One region of the Streptomyces sp. IBSBF 3136 genome, then DNA from elsewhere that is predicted to be linked to it. Evidence: riboswitches for the same ligand, from Rfam matches in the RefSeq annotation. Region 1 holds a riboswitch; each other region holds the start of a gene.

Region 1 (3,451 bases):
CTCGGCGCCTGGTCCGGCACTCCCGGGCAGCCGCGGCCCGTGCCGCCGGTGACCGCCGACGACACCGGCCGCGTCGTCATCGTCGACCGGCCCGGCGCCGTCCAGACGCAGCTGCTGATCGGCCGCATCGGCCCCGACCGGCACGACCGAGTGTGGGCCGCCCAGGTGCTCGGCACGTACTGCCTCGGCGGCACCCTCACCTCACGCCTGGACCGCGTCCTGCGCGAGGAGAAGGGCTACACCTATGGCGTGCGCTCCTTCGGGCAGGTCCTGCGGTCCACGCCGGAGGGCACCGGTGCCGCCATGCTCGCCATCAGCGGCTCGGTGGACACCCCGAACACCGGGCCCGCGCTGGACGACCTGTGGAAGGTGCTGCGCACCCTCGCGGCGGAGGGACTGACCGACGCCGAGCGCGATGTCGCCGTGCAGAACCTCGTCGGCGTGGCGCCGCTGAAGTACGAGACGGCGGCGGCCGTCGCGAGCACGCTCGCGGACCAGGTGGAGCAGCACCTGCCGGACGACTTCCAGGCGACGCTGTATCAGCAGCTCGCCGCCACCGGCACCGTTGAGGCCACGGCCGCGGTCATCAACGCCTTCCCGGTCGACCGCCTGGTGACCGTGCTCGTCGGTGACGCGGCCGAGATCAAGGCGCCGGTCGAGGCGCTCGGGATCGGCGAAGTCACCGTCGTGACGGCCGAGTAGCGCGGAGCGGCGGGCGAAGCCGCGCCACGCGCGCGTGGGGCCCTGACGACCGACAGGTCGTCAGGGCCCTTCTGCGAGGCCCGCCACGCCCTGCCGACGCCCTGCCGACGCCCCGCGAGGCGATGCGACGCCCTGCGACGTGCTGCACAGTCCGGTGAACCCCTCCGAACGCCCGTGAACCCCCGGCCGTGATGTCCGAATTGGGGCAGAGGTGGCCCGTCTGACCTGTGGGATGCGCTACAAAAACCCGGATTCGTTTGGGAATCGAAAGTCGCCCGCCGTAGCTTCTTCCGGGCTGTCCGTCAGGCAGTGCGCCGCGCCCGCGGCACCGGACAGTCATCGCCGAATCCCCCCACGGCGCGAGCCAGGGGAGCCGGGGACCCAACGCAGTCCCTGGGGTGAATCGGACGCCCGCGCGTGAGCGAGGGGGTCCGTAGGAGACCTTCCTGCTCCGAACCCGTCAGCTAACCCGGTAGGCGAGAAGGAAGGAAAGGACCAGCCACTTCATGGCGTTCATGTGCGCCTCCGGGAAGCACCGCAGGCCCGGCAGGGTCAAGCGCACCACGGCTCAGGCGGCCGGCATCGCCGCCCTCACCACCACCGGTGTCATCGGCACCCTCGCGGCCGGCCCGGCGTCGGCCGCGGAGAGCCCCGTCGAGCACACCGGTCTCACCCCGGTGATCACCGTGAGCGACGACGTCGCCGCGCAGATCGACGAGCAGGCCGCCGCGCAGAAGCAGGCGGCCGACCAGAAGGCGGCCGAGGAGGCCGCGGCCAAGGCGGCCGCCGAGCGTGCCGCCAAGGAGCGCGCGGCCAAGGCACGCGCCGCCCGCGAGGCCGAGCGCAAGCGCCTGAACGCCTTCGTCATCCCGATCACCGGCTCGTACGTCTCCACGGGGTACCAGGCCAGCAGCTCGCTGTGGTCCTCCGGCTCCCACACCGGCATCGACTTCCACGCGGCCAGCGGCACGTCCGTCCACGCGGTCGGCTCCGGCACGGTCGTCTCCACCGGCTGGGGCGGCGCGTACGGCAACCAGATCGTGATCCGGATGGCCGACGGCATGTACACCCAGTACGGCCACCTGTCGTCCATCGGCGTCACCGCCGGCCAGAAGGTCGTCCCGGGCCAGCAGATCGGCCTGTCCGGCGCGACCGGCAACGTCACCGGGCCGCACCTGCACTTCGAGGCCCGCACGACCCCCGAGTACGGCTCGGACGTCGACCCGATCGCCTACCTGCGCAAGCACGGCGTGAACGTCTGACGCCTCCCGCGCGCGGCGTCCGGCAGGACGCCGCCCCGCCCGGCGGAGTCCCGCCGCACGGCATGGTGAAAGCCCCGGCTCGCGCGCCGGGGCTTTCGCCGTTTTCCCGCCGCCCGCCGCATCCGCTGCCCAAAAAATATCCATGAAATCCGGCCCGCCGTCGGAAATTCCGGCTCATTGCAATAGAGTCACGGAAACGCGCGTCCATCGTCGGCGTGTCACGGGGATTGAGGCGGAGGTCGGTCATGCGTATTCCGGCGCACTCGGTGTGCACGGCGATCCGGGACGACATCGTGGCCGGTGTCCACGAACGCGGCAGCCGCCTCACCGAAGAAGTTCTCGCCCGCCGCTACGGCGTCTCGCGCGTCCCCGTCCGCGAGGCCCTGCGCACCCTGGAGGCGGAGGGCTTCGTGGTGACCCGCCGGCACGCCGGCGCCTGTGTGGCCGAGCCGACCGAGCACGAGGCCGCCGACCTGCTGGAGATGCGCCTGCTGCTGGAGCCGCTCGGCGCGGCCCGAGCCGCCCAGCGGCGCACCGAGGCCCACCTGAAGGTGCTGCGGGGCCTGGTCCGGCTGGGCCAGGAGCGGGCCAGGCGGGGCACCAGCGAGGACCTGCGCTCGCTCGGCGGATGGTTCCACGAGACGCTCGCCCAGGCCGTGGGCAGCCACGCGCTGACCGCGACGCTGACCCAGCTGCGGCACAAGATCGCCTGGATGTACGCGATCGAGGCGTCGCCCAGCCCGGAGGAGTCCTGGGCCGAGCACGGCGCCATCGTGGACGCGGTGGCCCGGGGCGACGGCGAGCGCGCGCGGGCGGTCATGGCCCTGCACACCGAACGCGCGACGCGTGCGCACCGGCTGCGGCTCACCCCGGGCGCCCCCCGCGCGGAGCGCGTGAGGAACTCGCAACATGCCGTAAACATGCCGAGCCTGCGGTATTAACACGAGCACCGTATACAAAGAAGGAGATATTCGGCGAGTGGTATCGGCGTCACTCTTTTCATGGCGCGCCGTGAATTCGCCACTGCTCTCCATGCCGCTGCACTCTTCGTGGCGCGCGGCAATTCGACAAACGCGAAAGCCGCGTCGCCCGCACGGGACGACGCGGCTTCCGTCGAATACGGCTCAGACGGTCTCGGGGAGTTCCTCGAGGCCCTCGGCGACCAGCTTGGCCAGCCGGTCGAGGGCGGCGTCGGCGCCCTCGGCGTCGGAGGAGAGCACGATCTCCTCGCCGCCCTGGGCGCCCAGGCCCAGGACAGCCAGCATGGAGGCCGCGTTGACGGGGTTGCCCCCGGCCTTGGCGATCGTCACCGGGACGCCTGTGGCCGTGGCGGCTCGGACGAAGATGGAAGCGGGGCGGGCGTGGAGGCCCTCGGCCCAGCCGACGTTGACGCGGCGCTCAGCCATGTGTTGCTGCCCTTCACTGTCTCAGGGTTGTCTAGACCAGTTTCCCATATCGCGAAGCGTGCCCCGAGCGGTCCCTCGTCC
Region 2 (3,451 bases), on a different contig from region 1:
ATCGGCGTCGAACTGTTCGTCGTGGACGACGGCTGGTTCGGCGCCCGCACCGGCGACCGGGCCGGGCTAGGCGACTGGACGCCCAACCCCGACCGCTTCCCGCACGGGCTGAAGCCTTTGGCGGACCAGGTGCACGGCCTCGGCATGCAGTTCGGCATCTGGGTCGAGCCCGAGATGGTCAACGCCGACAGCGACCTCTACCGGGCCCACCCCGACTGGGTGCAGTACCAGGCGGGGCGCAGGCGGACGGAGCTGCGCAACCAACTGGTGCTCAACCTCGCCCGCGAGGACGTCCAGGAGTACCTGTGGGGACAGCTGGACGCCCTGCTGTCCAGCGCCCCGATCGACTACGTGAAGTGGGACTTCAACCGCTGCTTCACCGACGCCGGCTGGCCCGGGGAGCCGTATCCGCAGCGCCTGTGGACCGACCACGTCCGCGCCTTCTACGCGCTGCTGGACCGGTTGCGCGCCGCCCACCCCCGGGTCGCCTTCGAGTCCTGCTCGGGTGGCGGCGGCCGGATCGACCTCGGTGTGCTCAGCCGCACCGACCAGGTGTGGACCTCCGACAACACCGACCCGCTCGACCGGCTCGCCATCCAGCACGGCTTCAGCCAGATCCATCCCGCGCGGGTGATGGCGGCCTGGGTCACCGACAGCCCGAACACCCAGCTCAACGGCCGGGTCAGCTCGCTGCGGTTCCGCTTCGTCAGCGCGATGGCCGGGGTGCTCGGCGTCGGCGGCGACCTCACCGGGTGGACCGGCGAGGAGCTGGCCGAGGCCCGCCGGTGGGTGGAGCTCTACAAGGAGATACGCCCGGTCGTCCAGCGGGGCGAGCTGTACCGGCTGCTGCCCCCGGCGGGCGGGCAGAGCGCCGTCCAGTACGTCCTCGGGGACGAGTCGGTCGTCCTCGCCTGCCTCCAGGCGCAGCACTACGGCGAGCCGGTACCGGCGCTGCGGCTGCGTGGACTCGACCCCACCGCATCGTACGAATGCCGCGAAACGGGCGAAGTGTATCGGGGTGCGGTCCTGTTGCACCACGGCCTGCGCACCGGCCTCAAGGGCGACCTGGACGCCACCGTCCTCCGGCTGCGCCGCGTCTAGCCTGCCTGCCCGCCTGTCCGAATCGCCGTATTCCTCCAACTCGATCCGGATTGGCGGAGGGTGGCGGACGGGGGCGTGAGGAGCGTCATAGCCGTGACCCAGTGTGGCGCGTCATGTGCACGTAATTCCGGTGCGGACGAGGGAATTCGACACGACGCGCCGTCCGGAATTCACACAGAGTGACCGTACTTTCCCGAATTGGATCATCTGGGGGGCTCCTGCCGAGACCAGGTTGCTTGTCCGGCCACGTCCCGCTCGCTTACGTTCGCCACCAATCCGGACGGAACGCCGAATCCTGCCGCCGCCCGGAGTCCCCACACACATGACCCGTGTTCGGCAGGAGCGGGGGACCCCTCAGGTACGACTGCCTGTCCCGGTCTCCGGGGCACAGGCTCGGGGTGCAGCCGCGGTGAGCGGCCGGGCAGCTCCAGCCCGAACCCGACAGCTCACCTCGCAGGCGCCGGAGAGGAACGCGCCATGCCCGCGAAGGGTAAGCACCGACGCCCCAGGAACCGGCGTCTCAGCCGCTCCATCGCCGTCGCCGGAACCGGCGGTGCCGCACTGGCCCTGCCGCTCCTCGGGGCCACCGGAGCGCACGCCGCCACGCCGCAGACCGCTCCCGGCGGGTCGGCCCGGTCCCTGCCCGCCGTGCAGAACGCGGCCGCGGAGAAGGCCGCCGCGCAGACGGGCCAGGGCGCGCGCAGCTACACGGTGAGGACCGGGGACTGCCTGGCGAGGATCGCCGACGAGCAGCACGTCGAGGGCGGCTGGCAGCGGCTCTACCAGGACAACCGGCAGGCCGTCGGCGCGGACCCCGCGCTGATCCACCCGGGCCTGAAGCTGTCCCTCGGCGCGAAGGCGGACACGGCGCACACGGCGCACACCGAGTCCTCCGCGGCTTCGAGGACGTCCTCGCGTCCGCGGCCGGCCCCGTCCGCCCCGGCAGCGCAGCCGGCCCCCTCCGCCCCGGCCGCCCAAGCGGCTCCTGCGGCGCAGGCCGCCCCGGCCGAGCAGGCTGCTCCGGCCGCCGGCTACACCCTCCCGGTCACCGGCGGCACCATCGGCACCGGCTACCACGTGCCCGGCAGCATGTGGTCCAGCGGCCACCACACCGGCGTCGACTTCGTCGTGCCGACCGGCACCCCGGTCAAGGCGGTCGCCGCCGGCACCGTGGTCTCCGCCGGATGGGGCGGCGCCTACGGCAACCAGGTCGTCATCAAGCTCGGCGACGGCTACTACGCTCAGTACGGCCACCTCTCCCAGCTCTCCGTGTCGGCCGGCCAGACCGTGACGGCGGGTCAGCGGCTCGGACTGTCGGGCGCCACCGGCAACGTGACCGGCCCGCACCTGCACTTCGAGATCCGCACCACCCCGAACTACGGGTCGGACGTCGACCCGGTCGGCTACCTCCGCTCGCACGGCGTCCCCGTCGGCTGAGGAGCACCCCACGAACCATCTCCCTGACGCACCGAAGGCCGGCCCCCCGATCCCCGGGACCGGCCTTCGGTGTGTCCCGCACGAGCCCTGCTCGCGGTGTGTCGGGCCGCGGTGTATTCCCGCGTGCCGTCTGTCGGGGAAGTGGCTTATCTCACCGTCCGTCAACCCCGTATTACGGTCGCGTAGGTCACATAAAAAGGTGAATCATGGTCCGACGTGGCAGACGATTCGAAGAATGACAGCAGATCAGTGATCGGGTCGTACGTGGCGCTGGGGGACAGCTTCACCGAGGGCGTCGGCGACCCCGGCCCCGACGGGGCGTTCGTCGGCTGGGCGGACCGGTTCGCGGTCCTGCTCGCCGACCGGCGGCCCGAGGGCGACTTCGCGTACACGAACCTGGCCGTGCGCGGGAAGTTGCTCGACCAGATCGTGGCCGACCAGCTCCCGAAGGCCGTCGAACTGGCCCCGGACCTCGTCTCCTTCTGCGCGGGCGGCAACGACATCATCCGTCCCGGCACCGACCCGGACGAGGTGGCCGAGCGCTTCGAGCGCGCGCTGGCCCGGCTCGCCGGGGCCGCGGGCACGGTGCTGGTGACGACCGGCTTCGACACCCGGGGCGTCCCCGTCCTCAAGCACCTGCGCGGCAAGATCGCGACCTACAACGGGCACGTGCGCGCCATCGCCGACCGGTACGGCTGCCCCGTGCTCGACCTGTGGTCCCTGAAGTCCGTGCAGGACCGCAGGGCCTGGGACGGCGACCGGCTGCACCTGTCGCCCGAGGGGCACACCCGGGTGGCCCTGCGCGCCGGCCAGGCCCTCGGCCTGGAGATCCCGGCCGACCCGGAGCAGCCCTGGCCGCCGCTCCCGCCGCGCGGCACCCTGGAGGTCCGCCGCGACGACGTCCACTGGGCCC
Region 3 (3,451 bases), on a different contig from region 1:
CACCGGGGGCGGCTCGGGCGGGCCGGGGCCGGCTTCGTGGACCGGGAGCGGGAGCTGCTGGCCGAGCTGTGGCGGCGCAGGGCGGTCGCCCGGCCGGCGCTGGAGTACGCGGCCGGGGCATCCATGCGGGTGCCCGCGGCCACGGCGTACTGGGCGCCCCACGGGTACCCGGCGGTGCCGTACCCCGTCCACAACCCGTATCGGACCTAGGGCCTGTCGTCCGGCTCACGCGGGCCCGGCGGCGGGCGCCGGACCGCGCCGGGCCGGTGGTGACCGGGACCCGGCGCGGCGGGGCTCAGGCGGAGGCCAGGGTCAGCCGGTCCAGGTCCTCCTGCGTCAGCTCCAGCTCCGCCACTGCCAGCAGCGCCGGAAGCTGTTCCACGGTGCGGGCCGAGGCGATCGGGGCGGCCACCGTCGCCCGGGAGGCCAGCCAGGCGAGGGCGACCGTGGCCACCGGGGCGTCGTGGGCGGCGGCGATCTCGTCCAGGGCGGTGAGGACCTTCTGGCCGCGCTCGGACTGGAGGTGCTTGGCGGCCGAGCCGGCGCGGGCGCTGTCGACCTGCGTACCGGGGCGGTACTTGCCGGTCAGGAAGCCCGAGGCGAGGGCGAAGTACGGGACCGCGGCGAGGCCCTCACGGGCGGCGAGGTCCTGCAGCGGGCCCTCGTAGGTGTCGCGGGAGACCAGGTTGTAGTGCGGCTGGAGGGCCACGTACCGGGCCAGGCCCTCGCGGTCGGAGAAGTCCAGGGAGGCCCGCAGGCGCTCGGGGCTGATGTTGGAGGCCGCGATGTGCCGGACCTTGCCCGCCCGCACCAGCTCGTCCAGTGCGCCGATGATCTCCTCCACCGGCACCTCGGGCTTGTCGAAGTGGGTGTAGTAGAGGTCGATGTAGTCGGTGTCCAGGCGGCGCAGGGAGGCGTCGGCGGCGGCCTTGATGTTGGCGGCGGTCAGGCCCTGGTACTCCGGGTGCTGGCTGACCTTGGTCGCGACGACGACGTCGGAGCGGTTGCCACGTGCCTTGAGCCACTTGCCGATGATCGTCTCGGACTCGCCGCCCTTGTTGCCCTCGACCCACGCCGAGTAGGAGTCGGCGGTGTCGACGAAGTTGCCGCCGGCGGCCGTGTAGGCGTCGAGGACGGCGAAGGAGGTCTTCTCGTCGGCGGTCCAGCCGAAGACGTTGCCGCCGAGGGCGAGCGGGAAGACCTCGAGGCCGGAGGTGCCGAGTTTGCGCGGGGAAGCAGTCATGCCTGTCTCAACCGTCACTGCGGCACCGCCCATTCCGGTTCTCCCGAGAACGGTGTGTGAACACGACGGCCCGCAGCCCTGACGTCCGGGGGGGTGCCGTCAGGGCTGAGGGGGCCGGTTCAGCGGCCGGTCAGGGGGTGAGGCCCTTGCCGCGCAGCCAGGTCATCGGGTCGATGCCGGTGGCCTGGCCGTTCGGGTGGACCTCCAGGTGGAGGTGGGGGCCGGTGACGTTGCCGGTGGCGCCGACCCGCCCGATGACGTCCCCGGTGCCGACCTTCTGGCCGACCTTGACGTTGATCGAGGACTGGTGGCAGAACCACAGCTCGGTGCCGTCGTCCAGGGTGAGGATCGTGCGGTAGCCGTAGGCGCCGGCCCAGCCCGCCTCGGTGATGGTGCCGCCGTGGATCGCCTTGATCAGGGTGCCCGTGGGTGCGGCGAAGTCGAGGCCGGTGTGGTAGCCGGAGGACCACATCGAGCCGGGCTGGCCGAAGGTGCCGGTGATCGTGTACGAGACGACCGGCAGCTGGAACTGCTTGGCGAGCTCGGCCAGGCGCTCCTGCTCGGCCTGCTTCTTGGCGGCGGCCTCGGCCTTCTCCTTGGCGTCGGCGGCCTTGGCGGCCGCCTCCTTCTCCGCCTTGGCGGCCGCGTCGGCGGTCTGCTTGTCGGCGGCGGCCACCGCCGCGGCGGTGGCCTTGGTCTCGGCCCTGCTCTGCTGCTGCTCGGCCTGGGCCATGATCCGGTTGCGCAGGGCCTCGCCGGCGTCGCTCCGGTCGCTGTCGGCGGAAGCTGATGCGGTGCCGACGTTGCTCAGCGAGGCCGTGGTGGCCGCGGGCGCGTCGGCGGAGCCGTCGTCGAAGAGGGAACCGACGGAGGGGAGGTCGGGCATGGAGATGGACACCGGCGGCTTGCCGGTGTGCGCGCTGGCCATGCCGCCCGCGCCGACTGCGGCGATGACGCCGACGCCGAGGACGGTGGAGCTGCGGGCGAGTCCGCCGCCGCGCTGCTTGGCGACGCGGTGCCGGCCGCGCACGGGGCGAATGGATTCCTCAGTGGGATTCCATTCCTCCCAGGGGCCCTCTTCGGTGCGGTACTCGCCGTAGCCGAAGGTGTCGGACTCACGCTGAGCCGGCACGAACGGGGCTTCTGGGGCAGGCCGGTTGGACGCCACGCGGGCGTACTCCTTTCCTTCCTCCGCCTACCGGGTTAGCTGACGGGTTCGGAGCAGGAAGGTCTCCTACGCGCGTATACGAGCCGTGGACCAGTACGGTTCACGGCGGTATTCGCGTGATTCACCCCAAGGTGGTGGTTCCCCGGTTCCCTTACGGGATTCGGCGCGTGCGCACGGAGCCGCCTCTGGTGACGGCTGGGACGACCGCGCTGCGTTATCGAACGTTAATAGACCTGACTGTGAGATTCCAAGCCGTTCGGCTTGATCATTAAGGTTCTTTCGGCTGGACGTACGCGTCAGGAACGGCGGAAAGCGGGCGAGTTGACCAGAGCTCAGCAGTCTCAGGGGTTTTGATGGTGACTCAGATGTGATGCGGAGGGCTTCCGTCCGGTCACTCTGGGTGAAGGTGGTCGAGGGGACACCGGTCAGGGCCGCCGTACGGCGAGCAGCGCCATGTCGTCCGCCGTGCCGCCACCGGAGTGCCGCCGCACCTCGGCCGCGAGGCGGGCGAGCAGGGTGCGCGGGTCGGGGAAGCGGCGGCCGGCGAGCCTGCGCCAGGGGTCGTAGAAGCGGCCGTGCGCGTCCCGGGCCTCGGACAGGCCGTCGGTGTACAGCAGCAGGGTGGCGCCGCCGGGGAAGACGTACTCGGTCGACCGGTCGGGCCACCGGCCCAGGTCGCTCATGCCGAGGGGCAGCGCGGGTTCGCACGGGGTCAGACTGCGCAGCGAGCCGTCGGCGTGCAGCAGCAGCGGCGCCGGGTGACCGCGGTTGACGATCCGGACGACGGGCTCGCGGTGCGGGAGTTCGGCGAGGACGGCGGTGGTGAAACCCTCGAAGGCGTCGATCCCGTAGCGCCGGGTGCCCTCGCGGGCCAGCGCGCGCTCCAGCCGTTCGGCCACCGCCTCCAGCGTGGTCTCCTGCTCGGCGGCCTCCCGGAACGCCCCGATCACCACGGCGACGGCGGCGACCGCGCCCAGGCCCTTGCCGCGCACGTCCCCGACGATGAGCCGGACGCCGTGCGGGGTGTCCTGCACGGCGTA
Region 4 (3,451 bases), on a different contig from region 1:
GCCAGCGGCGGCCAGGTAGTTCCACAACGAGTCGGTCGTGACGGTCTTGCCTGGGTCGAGGTTGAACCCGGACAGGAACCAGAGCCCAAAGATCACCGCCAGGGCGATCAGCTCCAGGAACACCAGACCGCATCCGGCTCCGATGTCCGCGCCCCGGTCGGCACGGGGGCGCTGTCCCAGGCCGGTGGTCGCGTCGAAGGCCGGCGGGGCGACGGGTAAGTTCATACTCGTCACCTTGCTCGTGCGGGCGAGGCGGGCGCATGAGTAGGAGTACTCAGCTCCACCCAGGTGAGTCCCATGATCCACATGACATCCCTGATCGGCCCTACACCCGCCCTCTGAGGCGGTGCCGTCAAACACTGCCGTCAAGGCAAAAGCCAGAGGCCCTGTGGATCACTCCACAGGGCCTCTGGTCTGCTGTGCACTCGGCAGGATTCGAACCTGCAACCTTCTGATCCGTAGCTCTAAGTAGGACGGTCACAGAAGGTCATGCAGGCTCCGGGGAGGGGCAGGTCGACCACCGTTGGACGCTGGCGGTTGCTGGCGTTGCTGTACTTCGTAGCTGTACAGCAGCATCCCCTCCGCGCTGAGGGCCTGAAGCTCGAACAGTTCCCGAGTGACGGCGACGAGGCATCGTCGGCCGCCCTGCCTGCTCTCCCAAGGGCGCTTCTCACGTCATCCGGGCGGTACAACGGCAGCACCGCCGCTCTCCACGAGGACGGCAGGACGCTGATGGTCCGCACCGGCGTGCGGCAAGTGACGCTCCCTACATCCACATGGCGCCGTACCGTGCGGTAACTCTGAACCGTCTACGCGCGTGTACGAGCCCCGGCCTGGGGCGCTCGCCAACGTGTCCATGCGGAGCCCCAACTTCCCTGCACACAACGGGAATTAGGGATGATGTCGTGGCACTGAGTGCCTCCCGTGAGCATCGCCACAAATCACCGAATCGATTGGGATTTTCGGTCATCGGTGCGTCAAGATCCGTCATCACGACAAGTCCCCATCACAGGAACGGTGGGGCCGTCCGGGCGGAACGCCGAATCCTGCCGCCGTTCGGATGCCCAGTCGCTTCACACGGACACGGCAGGAGCGGGGGACCCAAGGTAGGTGCCGAAGCCAGCGTCGATCGCTGGTGCGGCTAGGGGTGAAGCCGTGTCCCGATCAGGGATGCGGCCGGGCAACTCAACCGGTCCGAATCCGACAGCTCACCTCGCAGGCGATCAACGAAGGATCGGTTGCAATGAGTGCGGCACACGGCAGCACACAGGGTCCGGGTACTGGCAACGTCGGTAACGGCGGCGGCAGTAACGAGGACGACGACAAGTCCAGGACGATGCGGAAGTACGAGACCGCGATCATTCTCCTGGTGGGGCTCCTCGGCGGAGTCTTTGCAGGCGGTCTCCATCGGGCGATGGAGAAGGTCTCGTACTACCAGGCCGGTACCACGGCAGTGCTCGCCACGAGCGGACTGACCCTTTTCATCATCGGGATCGTGCGGTTCGCCCGGGGACAGTCTTGATCACCAAGCACGGCACAGCTCTACCTGGTCGTTCCGCCATCCCTAGGACCGACTAGAGGGACTACACGGAGAACCCGTGTAAGCGGCACCTGAGGACACACAGGAGGCCCTGGCTCACAAGTCAGGGCCTCCCTTCGTGTACGGACCGTGGGCTCCCACTCGGTTCAGATGCGAGGTGCTGAGTCTGTGCACCACAGCCAAAGTATGCGGTCACGAAGTGGTGCAGACCGTCCAGTAGCGCGCTCACGGCCTGAGCCGGTCTTGCTGAACGTCGAAGCAGATCAGCCCCATGGACTGCGCGACGGCCGCCGCGTAGGCCGATGCCTCTTCAGCCATGCTCCACCGCATGGCGAAGTAGATCAGCGGACCGCTTGCCTCGTCGATCAGCGGACCGGTGGACCAGGGCGAGGTGTCCTCGTCGTCCTCGGTGATGTCGCGCCACCGCTCAAGCAACGCAGCGACGTAGGCCGCAATGCGTTCGGAGGGAGGCTCCTCCACCTCCCCATCGATGTAGCGGTCGTACAGATCGCTGAAGATCTGGCCGGCGGTCTTGTCATCCGCTGGTCTCTCGCCTTCCCAGACAGCAAGGTCGTAACTCATGCCCGGGAGGCTCCCATACCGCACTGACATCCGCGCAGTCAGTCAACGGCGCGAGCGTCAGCCATAAGAAACGACGTCTTAGACGCCTACTTGAGGATCTGGCCGCATCCTCATCAGGTCGATCACAGAAGACCTGAGGGCTGGAGGGTTCCCAGCCCTACGACTGTCCACCGACCGCTGAGGGCCGCTCTCGTGCGGTCGTGTTCGCCGCTGTTGGTGTCAGCCGTTGGTGTCAGATGTCAGCGCTGTTTTTGACAGATCAGTCCCCTGTGGCCTCTCCCGATGACGCCAGCCCTGGGACCAGCAAGTCAGCCCGAGGCCAGCCAGCATGAGCAGACTCTGGCCACGGAAGGGCACCAGCCACGCCGCCGTGAGGCTCGCCGCGATCAGCAGCGTCCCTGCACTCCATACGCGAGGCTGTTTCACTCCCTTGCGCACCCAAGGGAGTGCGATGCGCCCAGTCGTCATGGCCAATACGCCGATCACGCACAATGTCAGCGCCATCACGAGAATGACTGTAAGAACGACAGACACGCGCCCCTCCCCGGCACCTACTCCTAGGCACTCGCCGAAAGGCTCTCAGCGCTCGTCGCGGGACACAATGCCGGAACCTAGCCGGCTACACCCCTGAGGTCGGTGCAGTCTTGTGCATCTGTAGCCGTCCAAGCTAGGTGCCTGACGTGGGATTCGCGTCATCACGCTTGAGCGGTGATACCTCATTGGCAGCTATGCTTGCAGTATTGCGCATCTTAACGATTATGTCTCGCAGATAGTTAACGCCGCGAAACTCGTAAATGCTTTCCCGTATGTGCCGTTGCATGTTACGCAATTCGGCTCGGTATCTCAATCCGGCGCTGTCTACTTCTTCATGAGAGAATACCATGGAGTGAAGAGGGTTTTTCGCGTCTGAAATGCTAACTTCAATACCGTTCCCCTCAAGCGCCGATGCTATTTTTCCGGCGTTAGTGAAGACGGTAATGAAGAGGCGGCCGTGAATCAGATCAGATATCGCCTCATGGGGAATTTTGTAGAGGTAGAAGGGGAGATACAAGTGGGCGCCACGTCCCTGCTCCTCGGGAATCGTTGAGATCGTAACGCTACTTTCGTGCCGCCCTTCGTTTGTGAGAATTCCGGAGTCTCGCACGTCGGTTACGAAGCGTTCATCATCTATGATCTCCGGAGTGAGTCCTGTTGGAGAATACACAGCGGCGTACAGGAATGATCCGTCTATGCATGTGCTCGCGTAACCGGTGCTTCTTGCGTCCGCGATTATCCGCCTAACATCCTCCCAATGGTGACTGGGGGTTGAGTCAACGTAAGTTTTGATGG

The links. A riboswitch is a leader RNA that binds a small molecule or an ion and turns the genes downstream of it on or off. The one in region 1 is predicted to bind cyclic di-AMP.
Region 2: another riboswitch for cyclic di-AMP. It lies ahead of V7E45_RS07170 (M23 family metallopeptidase); the one in region 1 lies ahead of V7E45_RS15785 (M23 family metallopeptidase).
Region 3: another riboswitch for cyclic di-AMP. It lies ahead of V7E45_RS33950 (M23 family metallopeptidase); the one in region 1 lies ahead of V7E45_RS15785 (M23 family metallopeptidase).
Region 4: another riboswitch for cyclic di-AMP. It lies ahead of V7E45_RS14480 (hypothetical protein); the one in region 1 lies ahead of V7E45_RS15785 (M23 family metallopeptidase).

The regions. Positions count from the first base shown of each region.
Region 1 covers NZ_JAJSZC010000061.1:23,111-26,561, reverse strand. Annotated here, with positions in the region: gene V7E45_RS15790 (M16 family metallopeptidase) at 1-702, shown strand, start outside; cyclic di-AMP (ydaO/yuaA leader) riboswitch at 1,033-1,195, shown strand; gene V7E45_RS15785 (M23 family metallopeptidase) at 1,209-1,964, shown strand; gene V7E45_RS15780 (GntR family transcriptional regulator) at 2,210-2,905, shown strand; gene V7E45_RS15775 (HPr family phosphocarrier protein) at 3,089-3,370, opposite strand.
Region 2 covers NZ_JAJSZC010000021.1:5,669-9,119, reverse strand. Annotated here, with positions in the region: gene V7E45_RS07175 (alpha-galactosidase) at 1-1,101, shown strand, start outside; cyclic di-AMP (ydaO/yuaA leader) riboswitch at 1,417-1,574, shown strand; gene V7E45_RS07170 (M23 family metallopeptidase) at 1,579-2,538, shown strand; gene V7E45_RS07165 (SGNH/GDSL hydrolase family protein) at 2,788-3,451, shown strand, end outside.
Region 3 covers NZ_JAJSZC010000238.1:7,963-11,413, forward strand. Annotated here, with positions in the region: gene V7E45_RS33940 (PrsW family intramembrane metalloprotease) at 1-210, shown strand, start outside; gene V7E45_RS33945 (aldo/keto reductase) at 296-1,243, opposite strand; gene V7E45_RS33950 (M23 family metallopeptidase) at 1,374-2,411, opposite strand; cyclic di-AMP (ydaO/yuaA leader) riboswitch at 2,421-2,587, opposite strand; partial or broken gene V7E45_RS33955 (PP2C family protein-serine/threonine phosphatase) at 2,837-3,451, opposite strand, start outside.
Region 4 covers NZ_JAJSZC010000054.1:17,916-21,366, forward strand. Annotated here, with positions in the region: gene V7E45_RS14475 (DUF6234 family protein) at 1-225, opposite strand, end outside; cyclic di-AMP (ydaO/yuaA leader) riboswitch at 1,052-1,237, shown strand; gene V7E45_RS14480 (hypothetical protein) at 1,244-1,522, shown strand; gene V7E45_RS14485 (hypothetical protein) at 1,766-2,122, opposite strand; gene V7E45_RS14490 (hypothetical protein) at 2,342-2,656, opposite strand; gene V7E45_RS14495 (hypothetical protein) at 2,790-3,451, opposite strand, start outside.